2 regions of the Variovorax sp. GW821-FHT10B04 genome follow, and region 2 is predicted to be linked to the other one. Evidence: riboswitches for the same ligand, from Rfam matches in the RefSeq annotation. Region 2 holds a riboswitch; the other holds the start of a gene.
The links. Region 2 has a riboswitch for thiamine pyrophosphate ahead of thiC (phosphomethylpyrimidine synthase ThiC). Riboswitches for the same ligand answer to the same signal wherever they lie in the genome.
Positions count from the first base shown of each region.

Region 1: it holds a riboswitch for thiamine pyrophosphate, as region 2 does, so the genes downstream of both, AC07PZ_RS30785 (TonB-dependent siderophore receptor) here and thiC (phosphomethylpyrimidine synthase ThiC) in region 2, are expected to answer to the same signal.

Region 1 covers NZ_JBWKNQ010000019.1:63,665-78,552, reverse strand. The annotation lists gene AC07PZ_RS30785 (TonB-dependent siderophore receptor) at 1-1,785, opposite strand, end outside; TPP riboswitch at 1,918-2,028, opposite strand; gene AC07PZ_RS30780 (hypothetical protein) at 2,205-2,390, shown strand; gene AC07PZ_RS30775 (hypothetical protein) at 2,782-3,198, shown strand; gene AC07PZ_RS30770 (sigma-70 family RNA polymerase sigma factor) at 3,387-3,890, shown strand; gene AC07PZ_RS30765 (FecR domain-containing protein) at 3,894-4,904, shown strand; gene AC07PZ_RS30760 (TonB-dependent siderophore receptor) at 5,046-7,583, shown strand; gene AC07PZ_RS30755 (hypothetical protein) at 7,721-8,047, shown strand; gene AC07PZ_RS30750 (PepSY-associated TM helix domain-containing protein) at 8,049-9,770, shown strand; gene AC07PZ_RS30745 (DUF3325 domain-containing protein) at 9,767-10,117, shown strand; gene AC07PZ_RS30740 (hypothetical protein) at 10,219-10,857, shown strand; gene AC07PZ_RS30735 (efflux RND transporter periplasmic adaptor subunit) at 10,854-12,107, shown strand; gene AC07PZ_RS30730 (MacB family efflux pump subunit) at 12,107-14,122, shown strand; gene AC07PZ_RS30725 (efflux transporter outer membrane subunit) at 14,131-14,888, shown strand, end outside.
Region 2 covers NZ_JBWKNQ010000006.1:15,432-30,319, reverse strand. The annotation lists gene AC07PZ_RS16320 (sensor domain-containing diguanylate cyclase) at 1-885, opposite strand, end outside; gene AC07PZ_RS16315 (amidohydrolase family protein) at 1,013-1,870, opposite strand; gene AC07PZ_RS16310 (UBP-type zinc finger domain-containing protein) at 1,944-2,252, opposite strand; gene AC07PZ_RS16305 (Dps family protein) at 2,269-2,805, opposite strand; gene AC07PZ_RS16300 (hypothetical protein) at 2,802-2,936, opposite strand; gene AC07PZ_RS16295 (DUF2306 domain-containing protein) at 3,023-3,538, opposite strand; gene AC07PZ_RS16290 (amidase) at 3,690-5,087, opposite strand; gene AC07PZ_RS16285 (dipeptide ABC transporter ATP-binding protein) at 5,153-6,784, opposite strand; gene AC07PZ_RS16280 (ABC transporter permease) at 6,786-7,715, opposite strand; gene AC07PZ_RS16275 (ABC transporter permease) at 7,765-8,706, opposite strand; gene AC07PZ_RS16270 (ABC transporter substrate-binding protein) at 8,726-10,309, opposite strand; gene AC07PZ_RS16265 (MarR family winged helix-turn-helix transcriptional regulator) at 10,316-10,870, opposite strand; gene AC07PZ_RS16260 (PAS domain-containing protein) at 10,975-12,087, shown strand; TPP riboswitch at 12,749-12,859, shown strand; gene thiC (phosphomethylpyrimidine synthase ThiC) at 12,934-14,814, shown strand; gene AC07PZ_RS16250 (NAD-dependent succinate-semialdehyde dehydrogenase) at 14,825-14,888, opposite strand, start outside.

The sequences.
Region 1 (14,888 bases), on a different contig from region 2:
CAGGACCTGCTTGGGCACGTTGGTCGGGCGCTGGCCATTGGTGGACGGCTCCATCGTGCTGTCTTCGCGCTTGGCGTCGATCAGCGTGATACCGCCGGCTAGACGCCAGGGGCCTTGCGACCATTGCGCGCTCGCTTCAAGGCCGCTGTGCCTTTCGCTTCCGTCGTAGGCCCCTTCGCACGGCGTGATGCCGAGCCGGCTGCAGGCATCGAGATTGGTCATGGGCCGGGTGATGTCGAACCAGGCGAGCTGCCAACCGAGCACGTTGTCGCCGCCCTTCAAGCCGATCTCCCACTGGCGCGAGCTCAACGACGGCAGCGCTTCACCTGCGTTGCTGTACTGCGCGCTCTTGTTCGGCACGACCTGCGATTCGACGCCTTTGCCCCAGCTGGCGTAGGCCATCAGGTCCGGCCGCAGCGCATAGCTCGCGGCGAGCCATGGCGTCGTGATGCCTTGCTCGTAGCCGGTCGGCTGCGAGCCGTCGGTGCGCACGCTGTCGCGGTCGAAGCGTGTGTAGCGCGCGCCGACCCAGGTCGTGAATCGTGACGTCCAGCGGATCGCATCCTGCGCCGACAGCTCCGTCGAGCGCTCGTCGCGGTTGGTGTTGACGTCGCTCAGCGTCGGATCGGCCGGCACGATCGCCGTGCCCTGCACGTTGCCGGTGCCGACGTAGTTGTAGGCCTGGTCCTGGAAGCGGTTGCGCACGCGGCTCGCCATGAGCCCGAACGACAGGTCGTGCTGCACGCCGCCCGTCGTCGCCTTGCCCTTGAGGTTGAGGCTGCCGGCGGTCTGCACGCGGCGCTCGTTCTCGCTGCGGAAATCGTAGAAGTCGAAGGTGCCGTCGGAGCAGTAGCGGTCGTAGTTGCCTTCGGCGCTGCAGCCGAAGGCGTAGGCCAGGCGGTCGTCGGTCTTCAACCGCTGCTGGCCGAGCTGCGCGCTCCAGCGCCAATCGTCGTTGATGGCCTGGCTGAAGCGCAGCGTGCCAGTGAGGCCTTCGAAGACCGAGGGCTGCGACCAGCTCTGGTTGTTCAGGTTGATGCGCGGGTCGACCGGCGCCGGCAGCGTGTTGCCGAGCAGGCTGAAGCCGTTCTGGCTCGGCTGCGTCTTCTTGCTGTATTCGATCTCGGCCTCGAGCACCGAGTCGCGCGTGATGCGCCAGTCGGTGGCCAGCGAGAAGAGATTGCGATGGCCGTCGAGGTCGTAGGTGCGCGGCTTGATGTCTTCGCTCACCACGTTGAGCCGGTAGCCGAACTGGCGGTCCTCGCCGAAGCGGCCGCCCAGGTCGACCGCGCCCAGCACGCCGCCGCGTCCCGACAGCTCCACGCGCACTTCGCGCAAGTCCTTCTCGGTCGGCCGCTTGACCACGTAGTTCACCAGCCCGCCCGGCGCGCTGGTGCCGGCCTGGATGCCGCTGGTGCCGCGCAGGATCTCCACGCGTTCCTTGTTGTCGAGCGGGATCGAGGTCTCGGCATTGATCGGCAGACCTTCGCGCCGGTAGTTGAAGCGGTTGTCCAGCACGAAGCCACGCACCGTGAGGTAGTCGATGTAGCCGGCCGAGTTGTACGCGTCGGTGACCGAGGCATCGAACTGCACGAGGTCGGCCAGCCGGCGCGCGCCGCTCGCCTGGATCTGCGTGCTGTCGATGACGGTGGCGGAGATCGGCACGTCCTTCAGCGGCAGATCGCCGAAGCCGCTCACGTCGGCCTGGCGCGGTGCCGTGCGTTCATCGACCGTGACGGTCGGGAGCGTCGCCTGCTGGGCGTGCGCGGCGCCGGCCAGCGTCATCAGGGCCGCGAAGGCGCGGGCGATTTCATTTTTTCTGTGTGCCACATTTGCTCCAGTGCAAATTGTTGGCAGGTGGGCACGGCCCGGCTTGGACGATGAGATGGCCGCGCGCGCATGGCGTGCATGACGAGACGGCTGCCGGACCAGCTTCCCTGCGCGAGGATTACCTCAATCAGGTTCAAAGGGACTCTCTCAGTCACCTGGCTGTCCTGCGACGGCTCGGCAACACCCCTAGCGAAGAGCTCCGTCTTGCGGCGGAGCGGGCCGGATTGTAAAGGCAGCGCCTGCCTGCCCCTCGCGTCGGCCCGCCCCCCGAGCAAACCCGTAGCGTGCAATCTGACGATTGGATACATCGGTATCCGATAAGGAACATGCATCGAGAGATGCAAAGTAGCTCCATACAACAAAGGAGCAAGAACATGTCCGTCCTGATGTGGTGCCTCGGTTTCAGCGTGTACGGCGTGCTCGCGATATTTTTCTTGAGCCTGGCATTGACGGCCGGACGTGCCGATGACGCCGATCGCCGATTCCGCCGCGCCATGGGCCGCGTCTTCCGCATGCGTCAGACCCACATGCCGCGAGGTCGAACCCAGGCCGGCGCCTGAGCCTTCCCGGCCGGCTCCCCCTGCCTCCGCAGGCTGCAAGCCCTTCGAGCGGCCATACTCGCGCAGATGGCCATTTCTTTTCGACCCATGGCGGTTCATTCATCTGTCCCACGCTGCGCGTGGGCCCTGATCCTCGTCGCCGCGTGTACCGCAGGCTGCAACACGCGGCCTGCCGCCCGGGTGACTCGCCTCGGAGACGGCTTGCTGCTGTCTCCGACGGCAGACGAAGCCGAGGCGTATTGCAGGAACAGCGGCGATCCCGTTCGCCTGCTGAAGCCCGTGCCAGGCGAACCGGGGGTTCGCTTCCGATGCGATTGAGGCGATACGTCGCGTCGCTGCCGCAGTTTGCGGACGACCTCGCCCATCGAGCGGCGCTCAGGGGGCGTGCGCCATGACAGCCACCGGCCTGCTGTTTGCCGTCGTGGGTGCGGCGTCGGTGATCGGTTTCATTGCCAGCCTGGCCAAGCCCGCATGGTTCCGCTTCAACGGCGGCGTCCCCCGACGCTGGAAGATCGGCGCCACGTGGCTGGTGCTCATCGCGGTCAGTACATTGGGCGCGCTGGCGCAGCGCCAGGCCGCCGTCGTCCAGGAACCTTCGGCGAGCACGCCGACCGAGTCGACCGAAGCGACATCGGACATCTCGTTCGAAACCTTCCCAGGCCAGGCCATATCGATCCCGGACATCGACGTGCCGACCGACGCGGCGAAGCCGGCGGAGGAGACGGTCGACACGCTGATCGACGTCGTGCCTCCGCCGCCGCCACCTGCACTGTCGCTGCCGCCCGTTCCATCGCGCCGCCACAAATAGGCACTCCGCGCTCGCCAGCGTGGCCGACGTTCTGATCGAGCCCGGCCGGACGTCGTCGAGCCGGGGGCCCCTGGAAGAAATGGGGATGCCCGGTCACCCTTGGCATTTACAATGAGAACAGTTCTTATTTGCTTTGCCGAGGTCAACGGGGGTCAAGCCCCTGCAAGACCTCGGCGCCGCGCCGCTCCATGCCTGCCGCCGAACCCGCCCTCGACGCCCTTCTGCACGCGCTTTATCGCGACCACCACGGCTGGCTGCAGGGCTGGCTGCGCAAGAAGCTGGGCAACGCCTTCGACGCGGCCGACCTGGCGCAGGACACCTTCGTGCGCGTGCTGCGCGCGCCGGGGCTCGACGCGGTGCAGGAGCCCCGCGCCTACCTCACGACCATCGCGCGCAACCTGCTGATCAACCACGTGCGCCGGCGCGCGATCGAGCGGGCCTATCTCGATGCGCTCGCGCTGCTGCCCGAACCGGTGGCGCCCTCGCCCGAAGCACGGCTCATCGTGCTGGAGACGCTGATCGAGATCGACCGCCGGCTGAGCGGCCTGCCGGCGCAGGCCAAGCAGGCCTTCCTGCTCGCGCAGCTCGAAGGAATGGGCCAGGCCGAGATCGCAGCCGAGCTCGGCATCTCGCTGTCGACCGTCAAGCGGCATCTCGCCAAGGCGGCCATGCGCTGCTTCTTCCCGGAATAGCCGATGGCTTCGCTGCACAACGACACCCTCGCCGCACCGCTGCCCGGCGGCGACACGCGGATCGCGCCCGCGATCGCCGAACAGGCGGTGCAATGGTGGATCGCGCTCCAGGGCGGCGATGCCGGCATCGCACAGCACGCGCGCTGGCAGCGCTGGCGCGATGCCGATCCGGCACACGAGGCCGCCTGGCAGCGCATCGAGAACGTCGGCGGCCGGCTGGCCGGCATTCCGACGCCGCTGGCCCGCGCTGCGCTGAGTGCCGCACCGCAGTCGATGCGCCGGCGCCGCGGCGTCCAGTTGCTGACCGCGCTGGTGGTGGCGGGCGGCACGACGCTGGTGGCACGGCAATCCACACCTTGGCGCGCCTGGACCGCCGACCAGGTGTCGGCCATCGGCGAACGGCGCACGCTGCGGCTGCCCGATGGCGGCGACGTGATGCTGAACACCGGCAGCGCCATCAACGTCCGCTTCGACACCGAGCGCCGCGTGCTCCAGCTGGTGCGCGGCGAGATCCTGGTGCAGACCGCGGCCGACGCGATGCAGCGCCCCTTCCTCGTGCAGACCGAGGCGGGCACGGCCCGCGCGCTCGGCACCCGCTTCACCGTGCGCCAGCGCGACGACGCCTCGGTCGACGTCGGCGTTCTGCAGGGTGCGGTCGAACTGCAGCCGCTCGACGCGGCGGCGCGCAGCCACACGCTGCAGGCCGGCGAAGCGGGCCGCTTCACCCGCACGCAGGCCATGGCGGCCGGCGTGCTCAACGCGCATGCGAACGCCTGGATCGACGGCATGCTCGTCGCGTCGCACATGCGCCTGGCGGATTTCCTCGCGGAACTGGGGCGCTACCGGCCCGGCCGCCTGGGCTGCGACCCGGCCATTGCGGGCCTCGAGGTGTCGGGCGCCTATCCGCTGGACGACACCGACCGCGTGCTGACCGCGCTGACCTCCTCGCTGCCGGTCCAGATCCATACCTACACCCGCTACTGGGTCAGCGTGGGCCTGCGCCGAAGGCGCTGAACGATTCGGCCGGCGCGGAACGATGCCGCCGAAAAATACTTGAGCTGTTTCGGCAGGGTTGCCTGTCAAGGAAAGGAAGGGCGCGGATGCCGTGCCTTTTTCTCTTCTTCTCGTCGACTCCACCATCGAAGGTATTCGCTCATGCTGCAACGCAACGGCTTGCCCGCCCCTGCACTCCGCAAGGCGCGCTTCCACCCGCTTTCCCTCGCCCTGCAAACGCTCTGCGTCGGCACCACGGCCAGCCTGGTCACGGCCGGCCTGCTCGCGCCGCAAGCCGCGCTGGCCCAGCCGGCCAACCCCGAGGGCCGCGACGCCCGCGAGCTGCGGCACTACGACATTCCGGCCGGCCCGCTGGAAGGCGTGCTGAACCGGCTCGGCCGCGACGCCGGCGTGCTGATCACCTTCGAGTCGAAGCTGACCGACGGACTGAACAGCCGTGGCGTCAACGGCAGCCGCACGGTCGAACAGGCGCTGTCGCAAGCGCTCGACGGCAGCGGCCTCGGCGCCGTGCGCGCAGCCGGCGGCGGCTATGCGCTGCGGGCGCTGCCGGGCTCTTCGGCGAGCGGCACCACCGGCGCGGCAGGCTCACCCACCACGCTGGCCGAGGTGCGCGTGACCGCCACCGCCGCACGCGACGGCACGACCGAAGGCACGGGCTCGTACACCACGCGCTCCACCGCCACCGCGACGCGCCTCGCACTGTCGCCGCGCGAGACGCCGCAGTCGGTCAGCGTGATCACGCGCCAGCAGATCGACGACCAGGCACTGATCAGCGTGCCCGAGATCCTCGACAAGGCACCCGGCGTGACGGTCGGGCGCAACGACAGCGAACGCGCGACCTTCTATGCGCGCGGCTTCTCGATCGAGAACCTGCAGTTCGACGGTGTGCCCAGCACGCTCGACACCTCCAACCAGTACACCACCGCGATCGGCGACAGCGCGATCTACGACCGCGTCGAGATCGTCAAGGGCGCGACCGGCCTGCTGACCGGCGCCGGCTATCCGTCGGCCACGCTCAACCTGGTGCGCAAGAAGCCGACCGCCGAGTTCGCGGGCAGCGTGTCGCTGGGCGTTGGCTCGTGGGACAAGGTGCGCAGCACGGCCGACTTCTCGGGTCCGCTCAACGAAAGCGGCAGCGTGCGCGGCCGCATCGTCGCCGCGGCGCAGAACGCGAACTCGTACGTCGATCGCTACAGCCGCGACACGCGCAACCTGTACGCCATCGTCGAGGCCGACCTCACGCCCGACACCCTGCTGACCGTGGGCGTCGACCACATGGAGACACGTGCCGACGGCGCGACCTTCGGCCACATCCCGCTGTTCTACAGCGACGGCACGCGCACGAACTTCCCGCGCTCGTTCAACCCGGCGGCGCGCTGGTCGTACTGGAACAACGACAGCACCCAGACCTTCGCCAGCCTGAAGCACGAGTTCGGCGGCGGCTGGAAGCTCGACCTGGCGGCCAGCCATCTCGACCAGTCGAAGGACGTGTTCTACGGCTCGGCCTACAACGGCAGCGTGGACCGCACGACCGGTGCCGGCATCCGCATGCTGTCGGGCGCGCTGCCGTCCGAGTCGACCACCGACGCGCTCAACCTCGCGCTGACCGGCCCGTTCACGCTGTGGGGCCGCACGCACGAGCTGATGCTCGGCGCCGGCTACTCGCGCCAGAAGCAGGACGCGGAGCTGCACACCTCGACGTTCACGAGCATTCCGAACTACTTCGCGTGGGACGGCGACATCGCGCAGCCTGCGTCGCCCAAGCGCGCCGACCGCAACATCCTCACCACCGAGAAGGGCCTGTCGGCGGCCGTGCGGCTGCGGCCGACGGACGCGCTGTCGGTCATCGTCGGTGCGCGCACCAGCTGGTACCAGCTGCGTGACCAGAGCACCAGCCTGGCCGGCGTGACGAGCGTCGACGACGACCTGAACATCAGCGCCAAGGTCGTGCCCTACGCGGGCATCGTCTACGACATCGACACGACCTGGTCGGTCTATGCAAGCCACACCGACATCTTCCATCCGCAGACCTACTACAAGGACGCGAACGACCGCCCGATCGCGCCGCTCACCGGCAAGAGCTCCGAGGTCGGCGTGAAGGGCGAGTTCCTCGATCGCCGGCTCAACGCCAGCGCCGCGCTGTTCCACATCAAGCAGAACAATTCGGCGCAGTACGTCGACGTCAACCCCGACACCGGCAACGAGATCTACACGGCGGTCGACGGCATCACGAGCAAGGGCGCGGAGTTCGAGGTGGCCGGGCAGATCACGCCATCGTGGAACCTGGCGGCGGGCTACACCTTCCGCACGTCGAAGAAGCCGCCGCAACCGGACGTGATCCTGAGCGCGGTCAACACCAACCAGCCGAAGCACCTGTTCAAGCTGAACACCAGCTACCGCCTGCCGGGCGCCTGGAGCAAGCTGGTCATCGGCGGCTCGCTGTCGTGGCAGAGCGAGACCTACTACCAGACCTCGGACGAGAACATGTGGCGCGCGACGCAGCCGAGCTACGCGGTGGTCGGCCTGATGGCGCGCTATGAATTCGACCGCCACCTGAGCGTCTCGCTCAACGTCAACAACGTGTTCGACAAGACCTACATGCCGGGCCTGGGTTCGTACGGCACGGGCGTCTATGGCGATCCGCGCAATGCGCTGCTGAACGTGGTCTACAAGTTCTAGGCGGGCGACGCCGGCAGCGCTTGCGCCCGGGCCATCCACGCGCGAATCCGAGGGAATTCGCGCGTCGGATGGCCCTTTTTCCGTTCTCGTTTGTCATGAACAGGAAGGGGCGAATTCGACGCTCCGCGAGCGCCTCAATGCACGACTCCTCCACGAACCACACCAAGCCATCATTGCGCGCCGCTTCGCCGGCGCTCCAGACGCTGTCGCGCGTCGTGGCCGCCGTCGCGGGCGGCTATGCGCTGGCCGCAGCCGGCGCGATCTTCCTGGCCGCCGTACTGCCCGGCGGCCGTGCCGACGCGGTCATGGCCGGCATGCAGTTCAGTTTCGCGATCCACGCCGCAGCGGCGATCTGGGCGTTCTCGCCGATTCCAGTGGCACGTGTCTGGGGATGGCTGGTGCTGCTGGCGACCGGACTGCTGGGCCTCGGCTGGCTGCAGCCCGTTATTGCGAGAGGTGGCTGAGGTGGCGGCCGGCGCCAAGAAATCGAAGGCATCCGCCGCAGGCGGCGGCGCAGGCCAGGGCAGCTTCCGCCAGGCGCAGGCCTGGCTGCACACCTGGTGCGGGCTGTGGTTCTCGTGGCTGCTCTTCGCGGTGTTCCTGACCGGCACGCTCGCGGTCTTCGAAGAGCCGATCACGCACTGGATGTCGCCCGAGCACCGCGCGGAGGAAGCCGTCGAGGCCCAGGCGGCAACGCGGCCTGCCGACCCTGCATCGGCAACGGCATCGACACCCGCCAGCCGCGCGCAGCGCCTGCGCCGGGGCGTCGACTACATGGAGCGGCACCACCCCGGCGCCGGCATGTGGGAACTGTGGCCGTCGGACGCACGAGGCGGCGGCAAGCTCAGCGTGTACTGGTTCGACGCCAACCAGCAATATGCGGATGCCCGGCTCGATCCGCTCACCGGCGCACCGCTGCAAGCCGCGGCGAAGGCCGACGGACCGCAGGCCCGCGCCACGCTCGGCGGCCATCACTTCGTCGACTTCCACTACGAGCTGCATGCCGGCGGCATCGGCCTGTGGATCGTCGGCATCGCAGCGATGGCGATGCTGGTCGCGCTGGTGTCGGGCGTGATCACGCACAAGCGCATCTTCAAGGACTTCTTCACCTTCCGGCAAAGAAAGGAGCAGCGCAGCTGGCTCGACGCGCACAACGCGGTGGCCGTGCTCACCCTGCCCTTCCAGTTCATGATCGCCTACACCGGGCTGGTGCTCTCGGCCTCGTCATTCATGCCGGCGCCCAAGCTGTTCCACTACGGCGGCGACCGTGACGCGCAGCAGCAGTACGCAGCCGACCTGACCGGCCTGCCCAGGCCGCAGCGCAGCGGCCAGCCGATGCAGGTGCCCGACCTCGAAGCCTTCGCCGCACGCGGCCAGCAACTCATCGGCCAGCCGGTGCGCGCCGTGGTGGTCGAGCTGCCGGGCGATGCCGACGCGCGCATCGGTGTCTACGGATGGAACGACGAGGGCGAAGCACAGCAGCGCCTGAGCCCGACCACCGGCATGGCCATGTTCTCGGCCGCGACCGGTGAATTGCTGCGACTGCGGCCGCCCGGAAGCGCCGACGGCGGCAGCGCGCTGCTGGCCCAGTCGGCCATGCAGGGCCTGCACATGGCGACCTTCGGCGGCTGGGCGCTGAAGTGGCTGTACTTCGTCTGCGGGCTGGCCGGCACCGCGATGATGGGCACGGGCGCGGTGCTGTTCATGGTCAAGCGCCGCCACAGACATCAGGGCGAATTCGGCAGCGCGACCGCGCGGGTCTACCGGCTGGTCGAGGGGCTCAACGTCGCCGCCATCGCCGGACTGGCGCTCGCCTGCATGGCCTATCTCTGGATCAACCGGCTGCTGCCAATGGCGCTCGACCACCGCACGGCCTGGGAGCTGCGCGCCTTCTTCACGGTCTGGGCGCTGGCGCTGGGCCACGCCTTCGTGCAGCCGCCCGCTCGCGCCTGGACGACGCAGCTCGGCCTGCTGGCCGCGCTCGGGCTGCTGCTGCCGATGCTCGACTGGGCCAGCACCGGCGATCACCTGCTTGCACAGCTCGCGCGCAGCGACTGGGAAAGCGTGGGCGTGCAGCTGGCGGCGATGGCGATCGGCGCACTCGCGCTGGTGGCGATGCGCCACCTGCGGCCCGGCCGCGCGCCACGCGTGCGCGGCGCCGCACATTCGACCGAGGCACGCCCATGAACACGACCACCGCCTGCCTGCTGGCCTTCGGGCTGGCCTACGCCGGCATGGCCGGGCTCTGCCTGGCGATGGACCGGCATCACGCACAGGTCTGGCAGCGCGATGCGCCGCCGGTGTTGCGGCGCGGCCTGCGGACTGCCGGCTGGACCCTGGTCGCGCTCGCGGCCGTGCCCTGCCTGCGGGCCTGGGGTGGCAGCGTCGGCACCGTGCTGTGGCTCGGCTGGCTGTCTGCCGGCGCCCTCGTGCTGGTGCTGCTGTTGAGCTACCGCCCCCGGCTGGCCGCCGCCATTGCCGCGCTGTGCGCGCCGCTGGCGCTTTGCGGCCTGGCCGCGTCGTCGATGGCCTGAACCGCGAGCCGGTGCGCTCAATCCCCTTCATGTCCCAGGGCCACACGGCCCTTTTCCGCGCCTCGTTTGTCATGCAAGAGAGAGCCTCAACAAAGGAATCCATGCGCCTCCCCAGTCTTCCCCGTCGTTCACTGTTTCCGGCCATTGCGGCAATTTCGGCCTTTGCGCTGTGCGGCGCCGCCCGTGCCGACTATGTGTGGATCGAGCGCGATGCCGCCGCCATGCACGCCCATGTCGGCGAACTCGGCGGCACGCATCAACCCACGGCCTCGGTGGCCGCGCCGCGCGCCTTCCTGGCCGATGGCAAGGACTTGCCGCTGACGGTGGAAGCCGATGCGTTCACGGTGCCTGCCAGCGGCAATGGCGACCTGCGCCTGGTCGCGAGCCGCGTGTCCGACGGTGGCACGCTGACCTACTACCAGGCACGCTTCGGCCGCGCCGGCACGCAGGCCGTGAACGACCTCGAACTGGTTCCGACCACGCCCGAAGGCAGCACCTTCAGGCTGATGTGGAAGGGCAATGCCGTCGCCGCCTCGCAGGTCAACGTGGAAACCTCCGACGGCTGGCGCCGCGTGCTGAAGCCCGCCAGGGACGGCACCGTGTCGATGACCACGCCCTTCCCCGGCCTCTACGTGCTCGAAGTGACGGCGCGCGTGAACGGCGCGGTCACGGTCGACGGCAAGAAGTACGAAGACGTGCGCCACACCGCGACGCTGAGCTTCGAGGTCGCGCCCCGATGAGCGGAACGTCGCGCGGGCGCGGCGCCATCGCCGCGCTCGCCATCGCTGGTGTCGCAGCGGCTGGCGCGGCGCTGTGGTGGTGGAGCGCAGGCAACCGCAGCAGCTATGCCACGCAGCCCGTCGCGCGCGGCGACGTCGAGGCCACGGTCACCGCGATCGGCACCCTGCAGCCGCGCCGCCATGTCGACGTCGGCGCGCAGGTGTCGGGCGTGATCCTGAAGCTGCCGGTGCAGCCGGGCAGCGTCGTCAGCAAAGGCGACCTGCTGCTGGAGATCGACCCCAGCGTGCAGCAGGCCACGGTCGATGCCGGCCGTGCGGCGCTCGCCGGCCTGCGAGCGCAGCTGACGGAACAGCAGGCGCAGCAGCGGCTGGCCGGCCAGCAGTTGGCGCGTCAGCGGCAGATGGCTGCCGACGGCGCCACGCGCGACGAAGACCTGCAGACCGCCGAAGCGGCACAGGCCACGGCCGCGGCGCGCGTCGCGCAACTGCAGGCGCTGATCGCCCAGACGCAGGCGACGCAGCGCGCCGAAGAGGCGCGGCTCGGCTACACGCGCATCGATGCGCCGATGGCCGGCACCGTGGTGTCGGTCGAAGCGCGCGAAGGCCAGACGCTGAATGCGACCTACCAGACGCCGCACATCCTGCGCATCGCCGACCTGTCGGCCATGACGGTCTGGACCGAAGTGTCCGAGGCCGACGTGCGGCGCGTGAAGCCGGGCATGCCGGTGTACTTCACCACGCTGGGCGGCATGGCGAACCCGGGCAGCGGCGATGAGACGGGCGCCGTCGCGCCGCGCAGCGACGACGTCGGCCACACCGGCCCGCGCCGCTGGACCGGCCGCGTGCGCCAGGTGCTGCCTGCGCCGCCCGTGCCCGAGGGCCAGGGCGCGACCCGAGGCGTCGCAGGCGCGGCGGCAGGGGCCGCGCGCGCCGTGGTCTACACCGTGCTGTTCGACGTCGACAACGCCGACGGCGAGCTGATGCCGCAGATGACGGCGCAGGTCGGCTTCGTCACGGCGCAGGCGCGTGGTGCGGTCATCGCGCCGCTGGCCGCGCTGACCGCGGACGAGGCCCGCCCGGGTCGCTACACGGCGCGCGTGCTCCGCGCCGACGGCCGGCCCGAGACGCGCGAGGTGCGCCTGGGTGTGCGCAGCCGGCACCTCGCCGAAGTCCGCGAAGGCCTGGCCGAGAACGAGGCGCTGGTCGTCGACGAAACCGAGGCGCGCGGCGTGCGCTGGATCCAGTGGTGATGGCCGCGCCGACGCCGCTGATCGCCCTGCGCGGCATCCGCAAGCGCTACGGCGGCGCGCCCGCGGGCAAGCCCGGCGCGCCCGAGGTCGAAGTGCTGCACGGCATCGACCTGGACATCCACCCTGGCGAATTCGTCGCCATCGTCGGCAGCTCGGGTTCGGGCAAGTCGACGCTGATGCACATCCTCGGCTGCCTCGACCGGCCGAGCGGCGGCACCTACCTGTTCGATGGCCGGGACGTGGCCGGACTCGACGCCGACGCGCTCGCCTGGCTGCGCCGCGAGGCTTTCGGCTTCGTGTTCCAGGGCTATCACCTGATCGCGACCGAATCGGCGCGCGAGAACGTCGAAGTGCCCGCGCTCTACGCCGGCATGCCGGACGACGAACGCGCGCGGCGCGCCACGGCCCTGCTCGCGCGCCTGGGCATGGCCGACAAGCTGGACAACCGGCCGAACCAGCTGTCGGGCGGCCAGCAGCAGCGCGTGTCGATCGCACGTGCGCTGATGAACGGCGGCCGCATCATCCTGGCCGACGAACCGACCGGCGCACTCGACAGCCGCAGCGGCGCCGAAGTGATGGCACTGTTGCGCGAACTGGCCGACGCCGGCCACACGGTGATCCTGATCACGCACGACCCAGCCGTCGCCGCACAGGCACGCCGCGTGGTGCGGATCCACGATGGCAACATCGTCGAAGACTCCGGAGCCGCACCGACATCGCCAGAGACACCACAGAACCGGCTTCGCCGGGCTGTTGGTGTCGCCCCCGGTGAGGGGGTTGGCGAAGCGACACGAAGTGCGCGAAGCCTGGGGGAGAGCAAAAGCCCTCGAAGCCTGGGGGCGAGCCAAGTGTTCAGCGCGTTCAGAAGCATGCGCCTGAACCGCGCCCGCACCGGCCTCACCCTGCTCGGCATCGTCATCGGCGTCGCGTCCGTCATCGTGATGCTGGCCATCGGCGAAGGCGCCAAGCAGCGCGTCGTCGCGCAGATGGGCACGCTCGGCACGACCATCATGTACATGGGCGGCAGCCCGCCGGTGAGCGGCGGCCCCGCCGGGCTGATCACCGCCGAAGACCTGGCCGCGATCGCCGAACTGCCCGAGGTCGGCCACGTGATGCCCGTCATCGGCGACCCGATCACCGTGCGCCACGGCAATGCCGACCGGCAGGTCTACGTGTTCGCCAGCAGCAACGCGATGCCCGCGGTGCACCACTGGAAGGTGGCGCAGGGCCGCTACTTCAGCGACGCGGAAGACCGCGACCTCGCGCCGCTGGTGGTGCTGGGCCACAAGGCGCGCGCGCACTTCTTTCCCGGTGTGGCCGACCCGCGCGGCCGACAGCTGCTGATCGGCAATTCGCCCTTCGAAGTGATCGGCACGATGGCCGAGCGCGGCAGCGACTCCGGCGCCGAGAGCTACGACGACATGGTCTTCATCCCCTACCAGGCCGGCCGGGCGCGCGTCTACCAGGCGCAGACGCAGCCCGACTACACGGTGCTCACGGCGGCCTCGGTGGCGCAGGTGCAGCCCGCCGAAGCGGCCATCCGCCACGTGCTGCTGGCGCGCCATGGCCGCGAAGACTTCCGCATCAGCAATGCCGCGGCCAAGCTGCAGGCGGAAGCAGAGACACGCAGTGCGATGACCATGATGCTGGGCCTGATCGCCGCGGTGTCGCTGCTGGTCGGCGGCATCGGCGTGATGAACGTGATGCTGATGACGGTGCGCGAGCGCACCCGCGAGATCGGCATCCGCATGGCGACCGGCGCGCGGCAGCGCGACATCCTGCGCCAGTTCCTGACCGAGGCGACGCTGGTCACGCTGGTCGGCGGCAGCGTCGGCGTGCTGTCGGGGCTGGCGATCGGCGCGGTGTTGATCGCGTCGAACGTGCCGGTCGTGTTCTCGGTCACCGCGATGGCCGGCGCCTTCCTGTGCGCGGTCGCGACCGGGCTGGTGTTCGGCTACATGCCGGCGCGCACGGCGGCCCGGCTCGACCCGGTCGTGGCACTGGCGGGGGAATGAGGATGGACATGCACACGACTTCGGCCGGCGCACACACGATGCAAGCCCGTCGCAGAAGCGCATCCGGCCTGCTGACGGCCGCCCTCTTTCTTTCGGGCTGCGCGATGCCGACTGCGCCATATGAACCGGCCGCGCCGTTGCGCGACGGCGCCTTGACGCGGCAGTTGCCGGACCGCTGGCCTGCAGATGCAGAAACAGAGGCGGCCACGGGCAGCGCAGCCCCGGAGGCCGTCACCGCCGATTGGTGGCGTGCGTTCGGCAGCGCCGAGCTCGATGCGCTGGTCGCACAGGCGCAACTGCAAAGCCTTGACATCGCCGCCGCCGTCGCTCGCGTGCGGCAGGCCGGCGCCACGGCACGCATCGCGGGCGCCGCGCTGCAACCCGAACTGGCCTTCGCGTTGGACGCGCCACGCGAGGGCCGGCTCGTCAGCCAGGCCTCCGTCGACGGCAGCAGCTACGCCGCGGGCCTGAGCGCGCGCTATGAAATCGACTTCTGGGGTGGACGGCGGGCTGCGCGCGACAGCGCACTCTCCAGCATGCAGGCCAGCGTCTTCGACCGCGACACGGTCGTGCTCACCACGACCGCGGCGGTCGCATCGAACTGGCTGCAGGCGGCGGCCTTGCAGACCCGCATCGACGTGGCGGGCCGCAACCTGCGCGATGCCATGGAACTGCTGCGACTGGTCGAGGCGCGCGGCCGCGCCGGTGCGGCCCTGCCACTGGAACTGGCCCAGCAGCGCGGGCTGGTGGCGAGCCAGCGGCGCCA
Region 2 (14,888 bases):
CAGCGAACCCACCGCGACGTCGCCGATCGTGGCGTCGCCGAGCCGCTGGGCCAGGGCGTCGGTCACCGCGGCGGTGACCTCGCCCAGCGCCGGGCCGGGGCCGATCACGACGAACTCGTCGCCGCCCAGCCGGGCGAGCAGGTCGCCCTTGCGCAGCGTGGTGCTGAGCCGCTGGGCCATCGCGCGCAGGAAGCCGTCGCCGCATTCGTGGCCATGGACGTCGTTGATCGCCTTGAAGCCGTCGAGATCGATGAACGCCACCAGCACGGATTCCCCGGCGCGTGCGCCTCGCGCGATCATGGCCTGCAGCTCCTCCATGAGCGAGCGCCGGTTCGGGAGCTCCGTCAAGGCGTCGGTCCGCATGCTCGTTGCGAGCTGGGCATTGGCGACGCGCAGCTGGGACACCAGGCGCTCTCGTTCGACATGCTGGCCGATCAGGCGCGAGAACAGCTCCAGCACGTGCTGCGCGTCGAGCCGCAGCGGCACCTCGGCCATGCTGGCGGCGCACAGCGTGCCGTAGAGATTGCCGTCGTCCGTGCGCACCGGCGCGCTGACATAGGTGCGGATCCCGAGCTCGCGTGCCGCGTCGGAGTCTCCCCAGCACTCGGCGACGTTGCTCGTGTAGGGCCGGCCTTCGTCGAGTGCGCGCTTGCAGAGGGTATCGGCCCAAGGCACCTTGAGGCCCTCGGGGATGAGAAGTCCGTCGCTCCTGCCATTGCGCGCGATGACCACGTGCTGGATGCCACCGTCGAGATCGACCGAGGTGAGGTAGGTGGATTCGCAGCCGGTGACGGCCTCCAGCATTTCGAGCATCGGGCGCGTCAGGTCTTCCAGAGTGGCGGCGTTGGCGACGGTTTCGGAGAGTTGGGCGAGCACTTGATCCATGCCGATATTTTCGCGGCCAATCCGTGCTGCCGTCACCATGCCGGGCGGCCAGGCTGTGGTAATCCAGATACGGCGGCGCGGAATCGACCGCGCCCGGGCGGTGCGCCCGCGTTCGGTCGGGTTGCGTTCAGCGAACGTCGAACAGCGCGGCCGCGTTGCCCCAGGCGACACGCTGCGCCACGTCCGGCGGCAGGTCGCCGAGCCACACGCGGTAGCCGCGCATGGTCTGGTCGTAGGCGCTCCAGCGCTGGTTGACCCAGGTGTCGGAGCCGACCAGGAAGCGGTCTGGGTACTTGAGGATCAGTGCGCGCCATTCGGGGCACAGCCGGCCACCGTCGCAGGTCAGCCCCGGCCGGTACGAGAGTTCGCCCATCAGTTGCGGATAGCGCGCCAGCAGCGACTCGACCCGCTCGATCGGTGGGCCGCCGATGCCCGTGTGGGCCCAGATCAGCCGCACCGACCGGCCTTTGGATGGCGTGTTGGCCATCAGCAGGTCGACCGCCACGTCGTCGACGTGAGCCAGCACCGCAAGCTGCTGCCGTTCCGCCAGCGCCATCAGTTTCTTCGCCACCGGGCCGTTGGCGTTGGCGCTGTCGTACAGGTGGAACTCGCCGAGCCCGCGGTACGGCCCGCTGGGCGTGCCACGCGCCAGTTCGGCCTGCACCATCTCATGGATGCTTTCGTCGCGAAACCAGTTGGTGTAGTCGTCGCGGTTGCGGTACAGGCGCACGAAGGGCACCACCGTGACGCCGGCTTCGCGCGTCTCGCGGGCGGCGGCCAGGGTTTGCGTGCCGGCGTTGGGCCGGGAGTTCGCGATGATCGCGCGGACGTCGTTGCGCTGCATGCGCGCCAGCGCCTCGGCCGGCGGGTAGGGCCCTGTGTTGCCGTCCCAGGCTTCCTGGTTGTAGTGCAGGTGCGTGTCGAACAGCGGGCCTGCGTAGTCCGTCGTGCGGGTGCCGTCCTGCGGCGCCTGCGCCTGCGCCATCGGCATGACGGCCGCGGCGGCAACCAGGAGCAGGGCGGCCATGGGCGTGCGGATGGTCATGCCGGTCTCGCGTTCAGACGTAGCGCGGAATCGGGCCGTTCTGCGGCGTGGTGTCGCCGCCCAGGTCGAGCCCGACCTTGTCGATGAAGCACCAGCCCCAGCCTTCGGGCGGGTCGTAGCCTTCGATGATCGGATGATCGGTCGCGTGGAAGTGCGCCCGCGCATGGCGGTTGGGAGACTCGTCGCAGCAGCCGACGTGTCCGCAGGTGCGGCACACGCGCAGATGGACCCAGACGCTGCCGGACTTCAGGCAGTCCTCGCACCCCAGCGCACTCGGAACGACGTGCCGGATGCCGGCGGTATGCGTGCATTGCTTGCTCATGGCGGGCGCTGGGCGATCAGCCGGCGTTGCGGCTCGACTCGAACAGGAACCAGGTGCGGCGTTCGGTCTCGTCGATCCAGTTTTCAAGCAGGCTGGAGGACGCGATGTCGCGGTGCTCGTCGGTCACGTTGTGGGCTTCGCGCATGCGGGCAGCCAGCGTCTTGTTGTCTTCGCGCAGCTCGGCCAGCATGTCCAGCGGCTCGACGTAGTCGGCATCGTTGTCGCTGATGCGCTGCGTGCGTGCGATGTGGCCGATCGAGCGCAGCGTGGTGCCGCCCACCTTGCGGATGCGCTCGGCGATCGGGTCGGTCATGGCGTACAGCTGGTCGCCCTGTTCGTCCAGCAGCAGGTGGTAGTCGCGGAAATGCGCGCCGCTCATGTGCCAGTGGAAGTTCTTGGTCTTCAGGTACAGCGCGAAGACATCGGCGAGCACGCCGTTGAGCGCGGCGGTGATGTCACGCGTCGCCTCGGCGGGGAGGTCGCTCGGCGTGGCCAGCGGCGCCTTGCGGCGGGCTTGCAGCTGGGCAGACTGGCTCTCGGTGTTGGTTGTCATGGCAGTTCGCTTTCCAAAGGTGCAGTTGATGAACGAGGGTCGGCATGCCGCGCGCCGGAGCGCTCGGCATTGCCGAACACAACCAGAGTGTGCGCCCGGTCGATTGCGCCTGCATTGCCGTCGGGCTTCATGCGGTGCGTTCGGCACCGTCTCTTGATGCAGCGCAGAAACCCGGGCGGCCGATCATCTCGGCCGAGGCAAGGTCAGGTCAGTCAGGTCAGAGCACGGGCCGGACCGGCGGCTGCCAGGGCGACCGGCCTGCGTACAGGCGGCGCACCTGCAGTGCGCAGCCGATCAGCAGCAGCACGAAGAACACGCCGATCACCTTCTGCAGCGCCGGATCGTCCGGGCCGGTGAACAGCGGTGCGCCGACCGGCAGGCGCGTGAAGGTCTCGTTCAGTCCCGGAATCATGTGGAAGAACAGCGTGACCGAATAGGCGATGGTCTCGATGTAGCGCGACGCGCGCCCGAACACCGGCCGGGTACCGGCGAGGACCGCAACCGCGAGCACCAGGAGCGTGATGATGCCGAGCGCATGCGGCGCCCCGAAACCGCCATGCCGGAAGATGCCGAAGCTCGTCAGGCAGGTCAGCACCGTGGCCCAGATGTAGGTGCGGCCGAGCGCGTGTCGCGCCGGGATCTCGCTGAAGCGGATCATCGCGGCGATGCCGGCGACAAGTGCGACGAGGCTGATGGCCGTATGGACCAGGCCGAGGGGAGTCAATCCGAACATGGTGCGTTCCTGTGGTCTGTGGGGGAAACCTTGTGGGCGGGGCCAGTCGCGGAATCGGCATGCGGATGCTGCGACCGTGCCGGGCGCCATGGTGCCGTGTATCCCGCTTGTGTTCAAGCCCGGCCGGCTTCCCCGAGCACCATCGAACGACTCAGCGGCTGGCCTGGCCGGGTTCCGGCCACGGCGCCTGCGCCCCGCGCGCCGATTCGTAGAAGGCGGCCATCTGCAGCACGCCCAGGTCGTCGAAGCGGCGTCCGGCGATCTGCAGGCCGATCGGCAGGCCGCCGGCCGAGTAGCCGCAGTTGATCGACGCGGCCGGCTGCTCGGACTGGTTGAACACCGACGTGAAGTGCGAGTCCTTCAGCAGGTTCTCGGAGCCGCTGTTGGTGGCCTCGGCCGCGAACGGCAGGACGGGCGATACCGGTGACAGCACGTAGTCGAAGGCCTGCGTGGCGGCGACCGTCGCGGCGCGCATCGCCTGCATGCGCGAGAACGCGCGGAAGGTGTCCTCGGGCGTGAGCTGGGCGGCGAATTGCGCCGCACCGTGGATGTAGTCGGCGGCCAGCCTGGCACGTTCCGGCGGCATCGCGGCGAGGTCCACGCGGCAGCGCATCGTGAAGAAGTGCGCCATGCCCATCCGCATGTCGAGCGTCGTCCAGTCCGTCAGCGGCTCGACGATGGCGCCGGCCTGATCGAAGGTGCGCGCCGCGGCCAGCACGGCGTCGTGCACTTCGGCGTCGATCGCCCAGCCGCCCGCGGGCTCCATCCACAGGCCGATGCGCACACCGCGCAGGTCGCGGCCGAGTTGCCGCCACGCGATGTCCTGGGCCGGCAGGCTCATGTAGTCGCGTGCGTCCGGGTGCGTCACCACCTGCATCAGCAGCGCGGCGTCGGCGACGGTGCGGGTCATCGGCCCGATCACGCGTGCAGCCGCCGGTGGGTCGACCGGGATGCGGCCATGGCTGGGCTTCAGCCCGAAGACGCCGCAGAAGCTCGCCGGAATGCGTACCGAGCCGCCGATGTCGGTGCCCAGGTGCAGCGGCCCATAGCCCGCCGCAGCGGCTGCGCCCGCGCCCGAGCTGGAGCCGCCGGTGTTGCGGCTCACGTCCCACGGGTTGCGCGTGAGCGGGTGAAAGCTCGACGGCGCCGCGCCCAGGAAGCCGAAGTCGGGCATCGTGGTCTTGGTCACGATCACGGCGCCGGCCTCGCGCAGGCGGGCCGCCGCGGGTGCGTCGGCTGCCGCCGGTGCGAGCACGGTCGATGCACTGCCCAGCGGCACCGGCGTGCCGCGGGTCGCGATGTTTTCCTTGAGCGTGACGGGCACGCCGTCGAGTTCGCCCTGCGGTGCGCCGCTGGCCCATCGGGCTTCCGACGCGCGCGCTGCAGCCAGCGCGGCGTCGGCGTCCAGCCCGTAGGTCGCCCGGATGCTCGGCTCCCAGTGTTCGATGCGTGCAAGCACCGCGTTCGTCACGTCGACGGGAGAGAGGTCGCGGTCGCGGTAGCGTGCCAGGAGCTGGACGGCGCTGAGTTCGTACAAGGGTGTGGTCATGGTTTGTCTTGCGTTGCGTTGGATCGATTCGAAGGGTCGGACGACGGCGTGCGGCCGCCGATGGCTCAGCCGCGCCCGAAGGCGTAGCCCTGGCCGGGTGCCGCGGCCAGCAGCGAGCGCGTGTAGGCCTCCTGCGGCGCGAGCAGCACGTCGCGGGCCGTGCCCTGTTCGACGATGCGGCCCTTGTGCATCACGATCAGCCGGTCGCAGATCTGGCTGGCGACCCGCAGGTCGTGCGTGATGAAGAGGATGCCGATGGAAAGCCGCTGCTGGATCTCGGTGAGCAGCTTGAGGATCTGGTCCTGCACCGACACGTCGAGCGCCGAAACGGCCTCGTCCGCGATCAGCACCTGCGGCTCGCAAGCCAGCGCGCGGGCGATGCACAGGCGTTGCCGCTGGCCGCCCGAAAATTCGCTCGGGTAGCGGTGCAGCACGTCGGGCTTCAGGCGCACGAGGTCCATCAGTTCCTCCGCGCGCTTCCAGGCCTGCGCCGGCGGTACGCCGAAATTGACCGGCCCTTCCACGATCGACTGGCCGACCGTGCGGCGCGGGTTGAGCGAACGGTTCGGGTCCTGGAACACGACCTGCACCATGCGGCGAAAGGCCGACAGGCGCGCGCGCTTCGAGTGCTGCGATTCGATGCGCGGCATGCGCACGTCGCCGCTGGTGGGTTCGATCAGGCCCGCGATGCAGCGCGCGACGGTCGACTTGCCCGAGCCCGATTCGCCGACGATGCCGACCGTCTCGCCGGCACGCAATTGCAGCGATACGTCGGCGGCGGCATGCACTTCGCGGCGCTTGCCCGGCCAGGCGCCCGATCGGTAGATCTTGGTCACGCCATGGGCGTCGAGCAGCGGCGCTTCGTCCGGCACCGGCGGCCGCGTGGCGGGCTCGAGGCGCGGCACGGCGTCGAGCAACATGCGCGTGTAGGGCTCGCGCGGGCGGCGCAGCACCTCGTCCTTCAAGCCGCTCTCGACCTGGCGGCCGAGCTGCAGCACCACCACCTGGTCGGCGATGTCCGCCACCACGCCGAAGTCGTGCGTGATGAACAGCACCGCCGTGCCGTTCTCCTGCTGCATCTCGCGGATCAGCGCGAGGATCTCGGCCTGCGTGGTCACGTCGAGCGCGGTGGTCGGCTCGTCGCAGATCAGCAGCGCCGGACGCAGGATCAGCGCAATGGCAATCACGATGCGCTGGCGCTGCCCGCCCGAGAGCTGGTGCGGATACGCGTCGTGGATGCGTTCCGGCTCCGGCAGGCGGACGCGCGCGAAGATCTCGAGCACCTTGCGCCGCCGCTCGGCAGCACCGAGCTGCGTGTGCTCGGCAAGGATCTCGTCGACCTGCGCGCCGCAGCGCATCACCGGGTTCAGCGCGGTCATCGGCTCCTGGAAGACCATCGCCATGCGCGCGCCGCGCAAGGCGCGCAGCCGGGCGGCATCGGCGTCGAGCACGTTCTCGCCCTGGACCTCGATGCGCCCGCGAGACGGCACCAGCGATGCCGGCAGCAGCCCCATCACCGCCTGCGCGATCACCGATTTGCCGGAGCCCGATTCGCCCAGCAGGCAGACCACCTGGCCAGGCATCACGTCGAAGGAGATGTCATGCACGGCGTGCGGCCGGTCGGCGCCCGGCGGCAGGTCGATGCACAGGTCGCGCACGCGCAGGCAGGGCGCCGCGTTGGATGCAGCTGTCGTCATCTCAGGCACCCCGCGGTTTGAACTTGGGATCGAGCGCGTCGCGCAGGCCGTCGCCCAGCATGTTCACCGCCAGCACGGTGAGCGCGAGGAAGGCGCCTGGCAGCAGCACGGTCGACGGATGCGTCGTGAAATAGGCACGGCCTTCGGACATGATGTTGCCCCAGGTCGGCACGTCGGACGGCAGGCCGATGCCGAGGAAGGACATGACCGCCTCCACCAGCATCGCGGCGGCGCAGACGAAGGTGCCCTGCACGATCAGCGGCGCCACCGTGTTCGGCAGGATGTGCCGCAGCATCAGCTTCCAGGTCGGCGTGTCGAGCGCCACGGCGGCCTCGACATAGGGCTCCTCGCGCACCGACAGCACGACCGAGCGCACCAGCCGCGCGACGCGTGGCGTCTCGGGCACGACGATGGCGAGCATCACGGTCCACAGGCTCGGTCGCCACACGGCCACCAGGACGATGGCGAAGAGGATGCCGGGGATGGCCATCACGCCGTCCATGACGCGCATGACGATGCCGTCGAGCCGCCGGAAGTAGCCGGCCACCATGCCGACCAGCAGGCCGAGCGCGGTCGAGCCGAGCGCCACGCTGACGCCGACCGACAGCGAGATGCGCGCGCCGTAGGCGGTTCGGCTCCAGATGTCGCGGCCCATGCTGTCGGTGCCCATCGGGAAGAAGCGCTCGAAGCTGTCGCCGGCCAGCGTGACGAATTCGGCGTGTGCGCCGGGCGACAGGTGCGAATTGGCCGGGTCCATCGCATTGGGATCGATGGTGTAGAGCCACGGCGCCGCCACGGCGACCAGCACCATGAGGCACAGCATCGCCGCGCCGATGCGCACGGAGCCGTTGGAGAGCACGCGGCGCGGCAACGAAGGCTTGCGCCTTGCCGGCGTCGGAGGGTTGCCTGCGGGAAGAGGGATCGAAGTCATGGAGAAGGTCTCGAGGGGCTCGGCGGTTTCGATGAAGGGGCGCGGTGCATCAGTAGCGGATGCGCGGGTCGAGCAGCAGGTAGCTCAGGTCGACCAGCAGGTTGACGACCACGTAGACCAGCGAGAAGAACAGCGTGATGCCCTGGATCAGCGGGTAGTCGCGCGACAGCACGGCATCGACCGTGAGCTGGCCCAGGCCGGGTATCGCGTAGATGGTCTCGGTCACGACCACGCCGCCGATCAGTCCCGCCACGCTGAGTCCGATGATGGTGGCGATCGGCACGGCTGCGTTGGCCAGCGCATGGCGCAGCAGCATGCGCCATTCCGAGATGCCCTTGGCGCGCGCCGTGCGCACGTAGTCTTCGGTCAGTGCTTCGGAGACCGCGGCACGGGTGACGCGGGCGATCAATGCCGCATACATCACGGCCAGCGTGATGCACGGCAGCACCAGGTTGCGCAGCCACGGCCCGATGCCGTTCGCGATGCGGCTGTAGCCCTGCGACGGCAGCCAGCCGAGTTGCATCGAGAACAGCCAGATCATCAGGTAGCCGGCCACGAACACCGGCACCGAGAAGCCGAGCACCGAGGCACCCATGATGAAGCGGTCGAGCCGGCCGCCGCGTTGCGACGCAGCCAGCACGCCGAGCGGCACCGCGATCAGCACGGTGAGCACCACCGTCACCGCGGCCACCGAAAGCGTGGGTTCGAGCCGCTGGCCGATCAGGTCGGTCACGCGCATCTTGTAGAAGAACGAGTAGCCGAGATCGCCGCGCAGCACATGGCCGAGCCAGCTGGCGAACTGGCTGACGATCGAGTCGTTCAGCCCGAGCTGCGTGCGGATGCGTTCGATGTCCAGCGCGGTCGCGCCGTCACCTGCGATGGCGGCGGCCGGGTCGCCGGGCGTCATGCGCAACAGCAGGAACACGATGACGGCCACGATCAGCAGGACCGGTACGGTGGCGAGCCCGCGCCGCGTCAGGAAGTTGAACATGTCGGTGGGTTCCGAGGCGTTACTTCTTCTGTACGTTCCAGTACAGCACCGCGGGTGAAGGCAGCAGGCCGGTGATCGTGCCGCGGCGGACGGCGGTGGGTGCCTTGCCTTCGCCGAGCGGCGCGATCACGCCGCCTTCGAGCGCACGCGTCTGGATCTGGGTGGCGATTTCCTTGCGCTGGGCGAGGTCGGCCGTCGCGATGAAGCGCGACTTCAGCGCCTCCAGCTCGGGGTCGGTCGGCCAGCCGAAGTAGCCCTGGTCGCCGTTGCCGGTCAGCGGGCTGTAGGTGAGCGGGCTGCTCGCGTCGATGCCGCCCCAGAAGGTGATGAAGGCGTTCCAGCCGCCGTTCTCCGGCGGGTCCTTGCGGGTGCGGCGCGTCACCAGCGTCGCCCAGTCGGTGGTCTGCACGTCGACGTTGAAGCCGACCTGCTTGAGCAACTGGCCGTACACGGCCGGCAGCTTGTTGAGCGCCGGCGAATCGCCGGGCAGCATGATCACGACCGGCTTGCCGTCGTAGCCCGATTCCTTCAGCAGCTTGCGCGCTTCCTCGAACTGCGGCTTGCCGGTGTAGAAGCCGGTCTTGTCGCTGGCGTAGACCGAACCGCAGAGATAGATCGATGCGCAGGGCTTGTAGAAGTCGCGGTAGGTCGCCTGTGCCCGCAGCATCGCTTCCTGGTTGATCGCGAGCATCGCGGCCTTCAGCGCCTTCGGGTTGTTGAAGGGCGGCACCTTGTGGTTGTAGATCACGGTGAACGGGCCGGCGGGCATCACGTCCACCAGCTCGATCTTCGGGTCGGTGCGCATGCCGACGAAGGCCGACACGGGTACCGTCTCGAGCATGTCGACCTCGCCGTTGAGCAGCGCATTGGCCTGCGTCTGCGGGTCGCGCAGCATCACCCATTCGACGCTGTCGACGTGCACCACCTTGCCGCCGGCAAGGCCCGACGCAGCTTCCTTGCGCGGCACGTAAGCCGTGTTCTTGCGGTAGATGACGCGGTCGCCGGGCCGGAAGTCTTCCTTCGACAGCGTGAAGGGGCCGGAGCCGATCATCTCGTCGATCTGCTTGTCGGCGGGCGTGTCGGCCACGCGCCTGGGCATGATGAAGGGGACCAGCGGGCTCGGCTTGCCGAGCGCGTCGAGCACCACGCCGAAAGGCACCTTGAAGCTCATGCGGAAGCCGTTCGGGCCCTCGGCCACGATGCTGTCCATGGCCTCGTACATCTTCTGGCCCAGGGTGTCGCGCTTGGCCCAACGCGCGAGCGAGGCGATCACGTCCTGCGATGTGACCGGCGCACCGTCATGGAATTTCAGGCCGGGGCGCAGCGTGAAGGTCCAGACCTTGTTGTCCGCGCTGGCGCTGTACTTGTCGACCATCTGCGGCTTGATCACACCCTTCTCGTCCATGCCGAACAGGGTGTCGTAGATCATGAAGCCGTGATTGCGCGTGATGTTGGCCGTGGTCCAGATCGGATCGAGGATCTTCAGGTCGGACGAGGGCACGGTGCGCAGCACGGTTTCGGCCGATGCGCCGGCGGAAAGCGTCAGGGCCAGCGCCGACACGGACAGCGCGAGCGCACGGCGAAGCGAAATTGGAATAGCCATGGTGTCTTACTTCTTTCGGGGAGCGGGGGAAGGGGAACGGGACGGGCGGGACGACGGGGTGGAGGCCTTGGAAGCGGTCTTGCTGGCGCGCAACTCGGCCAGCAGGAACTCGAAGATGTCGCGCGAGCCGGCCTCGGCGTCGATGAGCTTGTGGAGGATGCGGCGCAGCGTGTCGACCTCGGAGACGGTCAGGCAGTCGAGGAAGCGCGCTTCCATCTCCTTGCCGATCGGCTCGGCGCGCTGGACGATGTCGACGCCGCCATCGGTCAGGAACAAGTGGATCTGGCGCGCGTCCTCGTTGCCGATCTGCCGCGTCACCAGCTCGCGCTGCACCAGCGCGCTGATCAGCTTGGAGACGAGCGTCTTCTCGATCGCGCAGACCTGCACCAGCTGGCCCATCGTGATGCCGGGCGTGGTGCCGATCGCGCGCAGCAGGCGGATGTCGCGGATCGACAGGCCGATCTCGATCTCGTACACGCGCGAGCCGCGGTCGCGCGTGCGCTCGCTTGCCATGTCGAGCAGGACGTTGATGTAGTCGGTCTTGAGCTTGAGCGGCTTCATGGTGTTTTGTAGAAATATTCAATAGTTGAAATATTCAACTATATTTTTGGCAGATGCAAGCTTCGGGCCAGCGTTCAGGGAAAGTCCCGAGGCGTGGATGCGCCGTGTTGGCGCGTGAAGGGCCTGCTGATTGCAGGGCGATACGGCCGAACTGGTGCAGCGCGCACCGCGTTGCCGCGCGGCCAAGCCATGCACGCGTCTTCGAGGCCGTACCGGCGCCCCTAAACTTCATGCATGGACATGCGCCGTCGCCGGTGCGTGTCGCTTCAGGCAACGACGATCAGGAGCACAGCGCGATGAACCAAGAACCACCGATCGACTTCAACGATCCCGTCTGGGCCATTCTTCGAAGCCTGCCGTCCATGCTGTCCTATTGGGACCGCGACCTGCGCTGCCGTTTCGCGAACCGCGCGCACGAGGACTGGTTCGGCGTCAAGCCTTCGCAGTTGTTCGACAGTGCATTGATCGATCTTCTCGGCCCCGAAATCTTCGCGAGGAGCGAGCCCTACATTCGTGGCGTGCTGCGGGGAGAACCGCAGGAGTTCGATCGAGTGCCGACAGACTCGGAGCGCATCCATCGGCCGGGCCTGGTCAACTTCCTTCCGCACATCGTGAACGGCAAGGTCATCGGCTTCGTCGTGCAGGTGACCGACGTGACCCGGCTGTACGACATGCAGGTACAGCTGCAGCAACAGGTCGACGACAAGGAGAAGGCCCTGGCCGCACTGCAGAAGAGCAGTGCCAATCTCCGGCAGGCACAGGCGCTGGGGCAGATCGGCAGCTGGACCCTGGATGCAACCAGCGGAACGATGACCTGGTCGTTGCAGCTCCATGCACTTTTCGGTCGTGACCCGGCAGCGGGACCGCCGAGCTTTCAGGAGCATGCAGTCTGCTACACGCCCGAAAGCTGGCAGCGCCTGGTCCGGACGGTGGACCAGGCGGTGAAGAACGGCGAGCCCTATACGCTGGAACTCGAATACGTCCACAGCAGCGGGCGCCGTGGCTGGCTGGAAGCGCGTGGTGCTTCGCAACGCGACGAACGTGGAGGCGTCACGGCGTTGTACGGCACGGCGCAGGAAATTACGGGGCGTCGCCTGGCGGGAAGCGTCGAAAGCCAGACCCAGCGGATCATTGCGCTGGAAGCCGAGCTGCTTTCCAGGGAAGCGAGGATCGCGGAGCTCGAACGCAAGCTGGCGCTGGCGGGCAAGGCGCGTTGATATCGGCACCGATTGCATCGGCTGTCGAGGCGGACGGCCTGTGCTGCAGGCCTTCATCGGATGTCGTGGTTCGATCGTCTTGAAAGCGCGATAAATATGCTAACGGCCTGCGGTTGGTAGCGTTGGGTAACGCGGGAGCCCCATCGCCGCCCAGGCACGGCCCGGGACGGCCGTCCCGAAGGCTGCGTTAGTGCCTTTCGAGATGTCGCATGGGAAGGCCGGGTTCATGACCTGTTTGCCAAGCCTCGGACGCGGATCACGTGTCGGTGACGATGTAAAGCAGCCGCTGAGGGGATCGTGACGGCGACCGCACCATGCGACGGGCGAGAACAACCGGCGCAGCACGTGCGCACCCATCGATCGCTCGGAAACGAAAAAGCCGCCTCGAGGGCGGCTTTTTTCTGGAATGTGGCCGTGGACACTTACGCGGTCCACGTTACGGCATGTTCACTTGCAGGAGCTACCTTGTATTTTTCTCGTCGTGGTAACTCTTGGTCGACGTGCCGTTATGAGATCCGGCTTGCCTGCGCAGGCATTGCCCAACAACTCGATGGGCAAGAGGCGGAGTATAGCATGCTTTGGAGAGGCGCCGTTCAAAGCGAATTGCGTACGCAACAAGGATCGTTCGACTGGACGCCGCCGACATCGCCGCCCTAGAATCCGCGACGCTCCGGGGCGCACGTGCATGACGTGCTGAGATGGCGAATCCTATCGCCGAACCCGCGAACTTGAACCGGTTAGTACCGGCGGAAGAAGAGCTGCAGTTCCCCTGATCCACAGGTCCGTTCCGGGCCGTGGGTCCGTCGAGCGATTGCGGAGCACATCCATGCCAACCAGGAGTGCCCCATGAACGCCATCGACAAGTTCGCCTCGCTGCTCACGCTGACGCGCGAGCCATTTCCTTCCTCGGTCAAGTCCACCATTGCCGGCAGCCGGCCCGACCTGCGCGTGCCCGTGCGCGACGTCGCGTTGACCAATGGCGAGACCGTATCGCTCTACGACACCTCCGGGCCTTACACCGATGCGGCAGTCGACATCGATGTGCGCCGTGGCCTGCCCGACGTGCGTGGCGCATGGGTCGCGGAACGTGGCGACACAGAGATCTATGCCGGCCGTCAGCCTGCTGCACTTGACGACGGCGTGAAGGGCGAAGAGAACGCGCGCATCGCCCAGTTGCGCGCCGATGCGGCCGCGCTGCAACGCATGCCGCGCCGCGCCAAGGGGGGCGGCAACGTCACGCAGATGCACTACGCCCGTCGCGGCATCGTGACGCCCGAGATGGAGTACGTGGCGCTGCGCGAGAACGGCAAGCGCGAATGGATGGCCGAGTACCTGGCGAATGCCGAGCGCGCGAAGCGCGTCATGGGCAACCCGATGGGCGCGTCGATCCCGAAGATCATCACGCCCGAGTTCGTCCGTGACGAAGTGGCGCGGGGCCGCGCGATCATTCCGGCCAACATCAACCATCCCGAGGTCGAGCCGATGGCGATCGGGCGCAACTTCAAGGTGAAGATCAACGCGAACATCGGCAATTCGGCCGTCACCTCGAGCATCGAGGAAGAAGTGGAGAAGCTGGTGTGGGCGATCCGCTGGGGCGCGGACAACGTGATGGACCTGAGCACCGGCAAGAACATCCACACCACGCGCGACTGGATCGTGCGCAACAGCCCGGTGCCCATCGGCACGGTGCCGATCTACCAGGCGCTGGAGAAAGTGGGTGGCGTGGCCGAGGATCTGACCTGGGCGATCTACCGCGACACGCTGATCGAGCAGGCGGAGCAGGGCGTCGACTACTTCACCATCCACGCGGGGCTGCGCCTGCCCTTCATCCATCTCACGGCCGACCGCATGACGGGCATCGTGTCGCGCGGCGGATCGATCATGGCCAAGTGGTGCATCGCGCACCACCAGGAGAGCTTTCTCTACACGCACTTCGAAGACATCTGCGACATCATGAAGGCCTATGACGTGAGCTTCTCGCTCGGCGATGGCCTGCGGCCCGGCAGCGGCGCCGACGCGAACGACGAAGCCCAGTTCGCCGAGCTTCGCACCCTTGGCGAACTCACGCAGGTCGCGTGGAAGCATGACGTGCAGACCATGATCGAAGGGCCCGGCCATGTGCCGATGCACATGATCCAGGCCAACATGGACGAGCAGCTCAAGCACTGCCACGAAGCGCCGTTCTACACGCTCGGGCCGCTGACCATCGACATCGCGCCGGGCTACGACCACATCGCCAGCGCGATCGGCGCGGCCATGATCGGCTGGGCCGGCACCGCGATGCTGTGCTACGTCACGCCCAAGGAACACCTCGGCCTGCCCGACCGGGACGATGTGAAGCAGGGAATCATTGCGTACAAGATCGCGGCGCACGCGGCCGACGTCGCCAAGGGCCATCCGGGGGCGAGGTCGCGCGACGACGCGTTGAGCAAGGCGCGCTTCGAGTTCCGCTGGCAGGACCAGTTCAACCTGGGTCTGGACCCGGACACGGCCCGCGACTTCCACGACGAAACGCTGCCCAAGGATGCGAGCAAGACGGCGCACTTCTGCTCGATGTGCGGCCCGAAGTTCTGCTCGATGAAGATCACGCAGGAGGTGCGCGACTACGCGGCACAGCGTGGTCTGGACGAAGACGCCGCCATGCGAGACGGCATGGCGGGCAAGTCGGCCGAATTCAAGAGCGGCGGCGGCGAGATCTACATCCCGATCCAGTCCGCACGCCCTTGACGGCCGGCACTCAGGACATGATCGACACGGCCTTGGTGTTGAGGTAAGCCTCGACGGCTTCGGGGCCGCCTTCC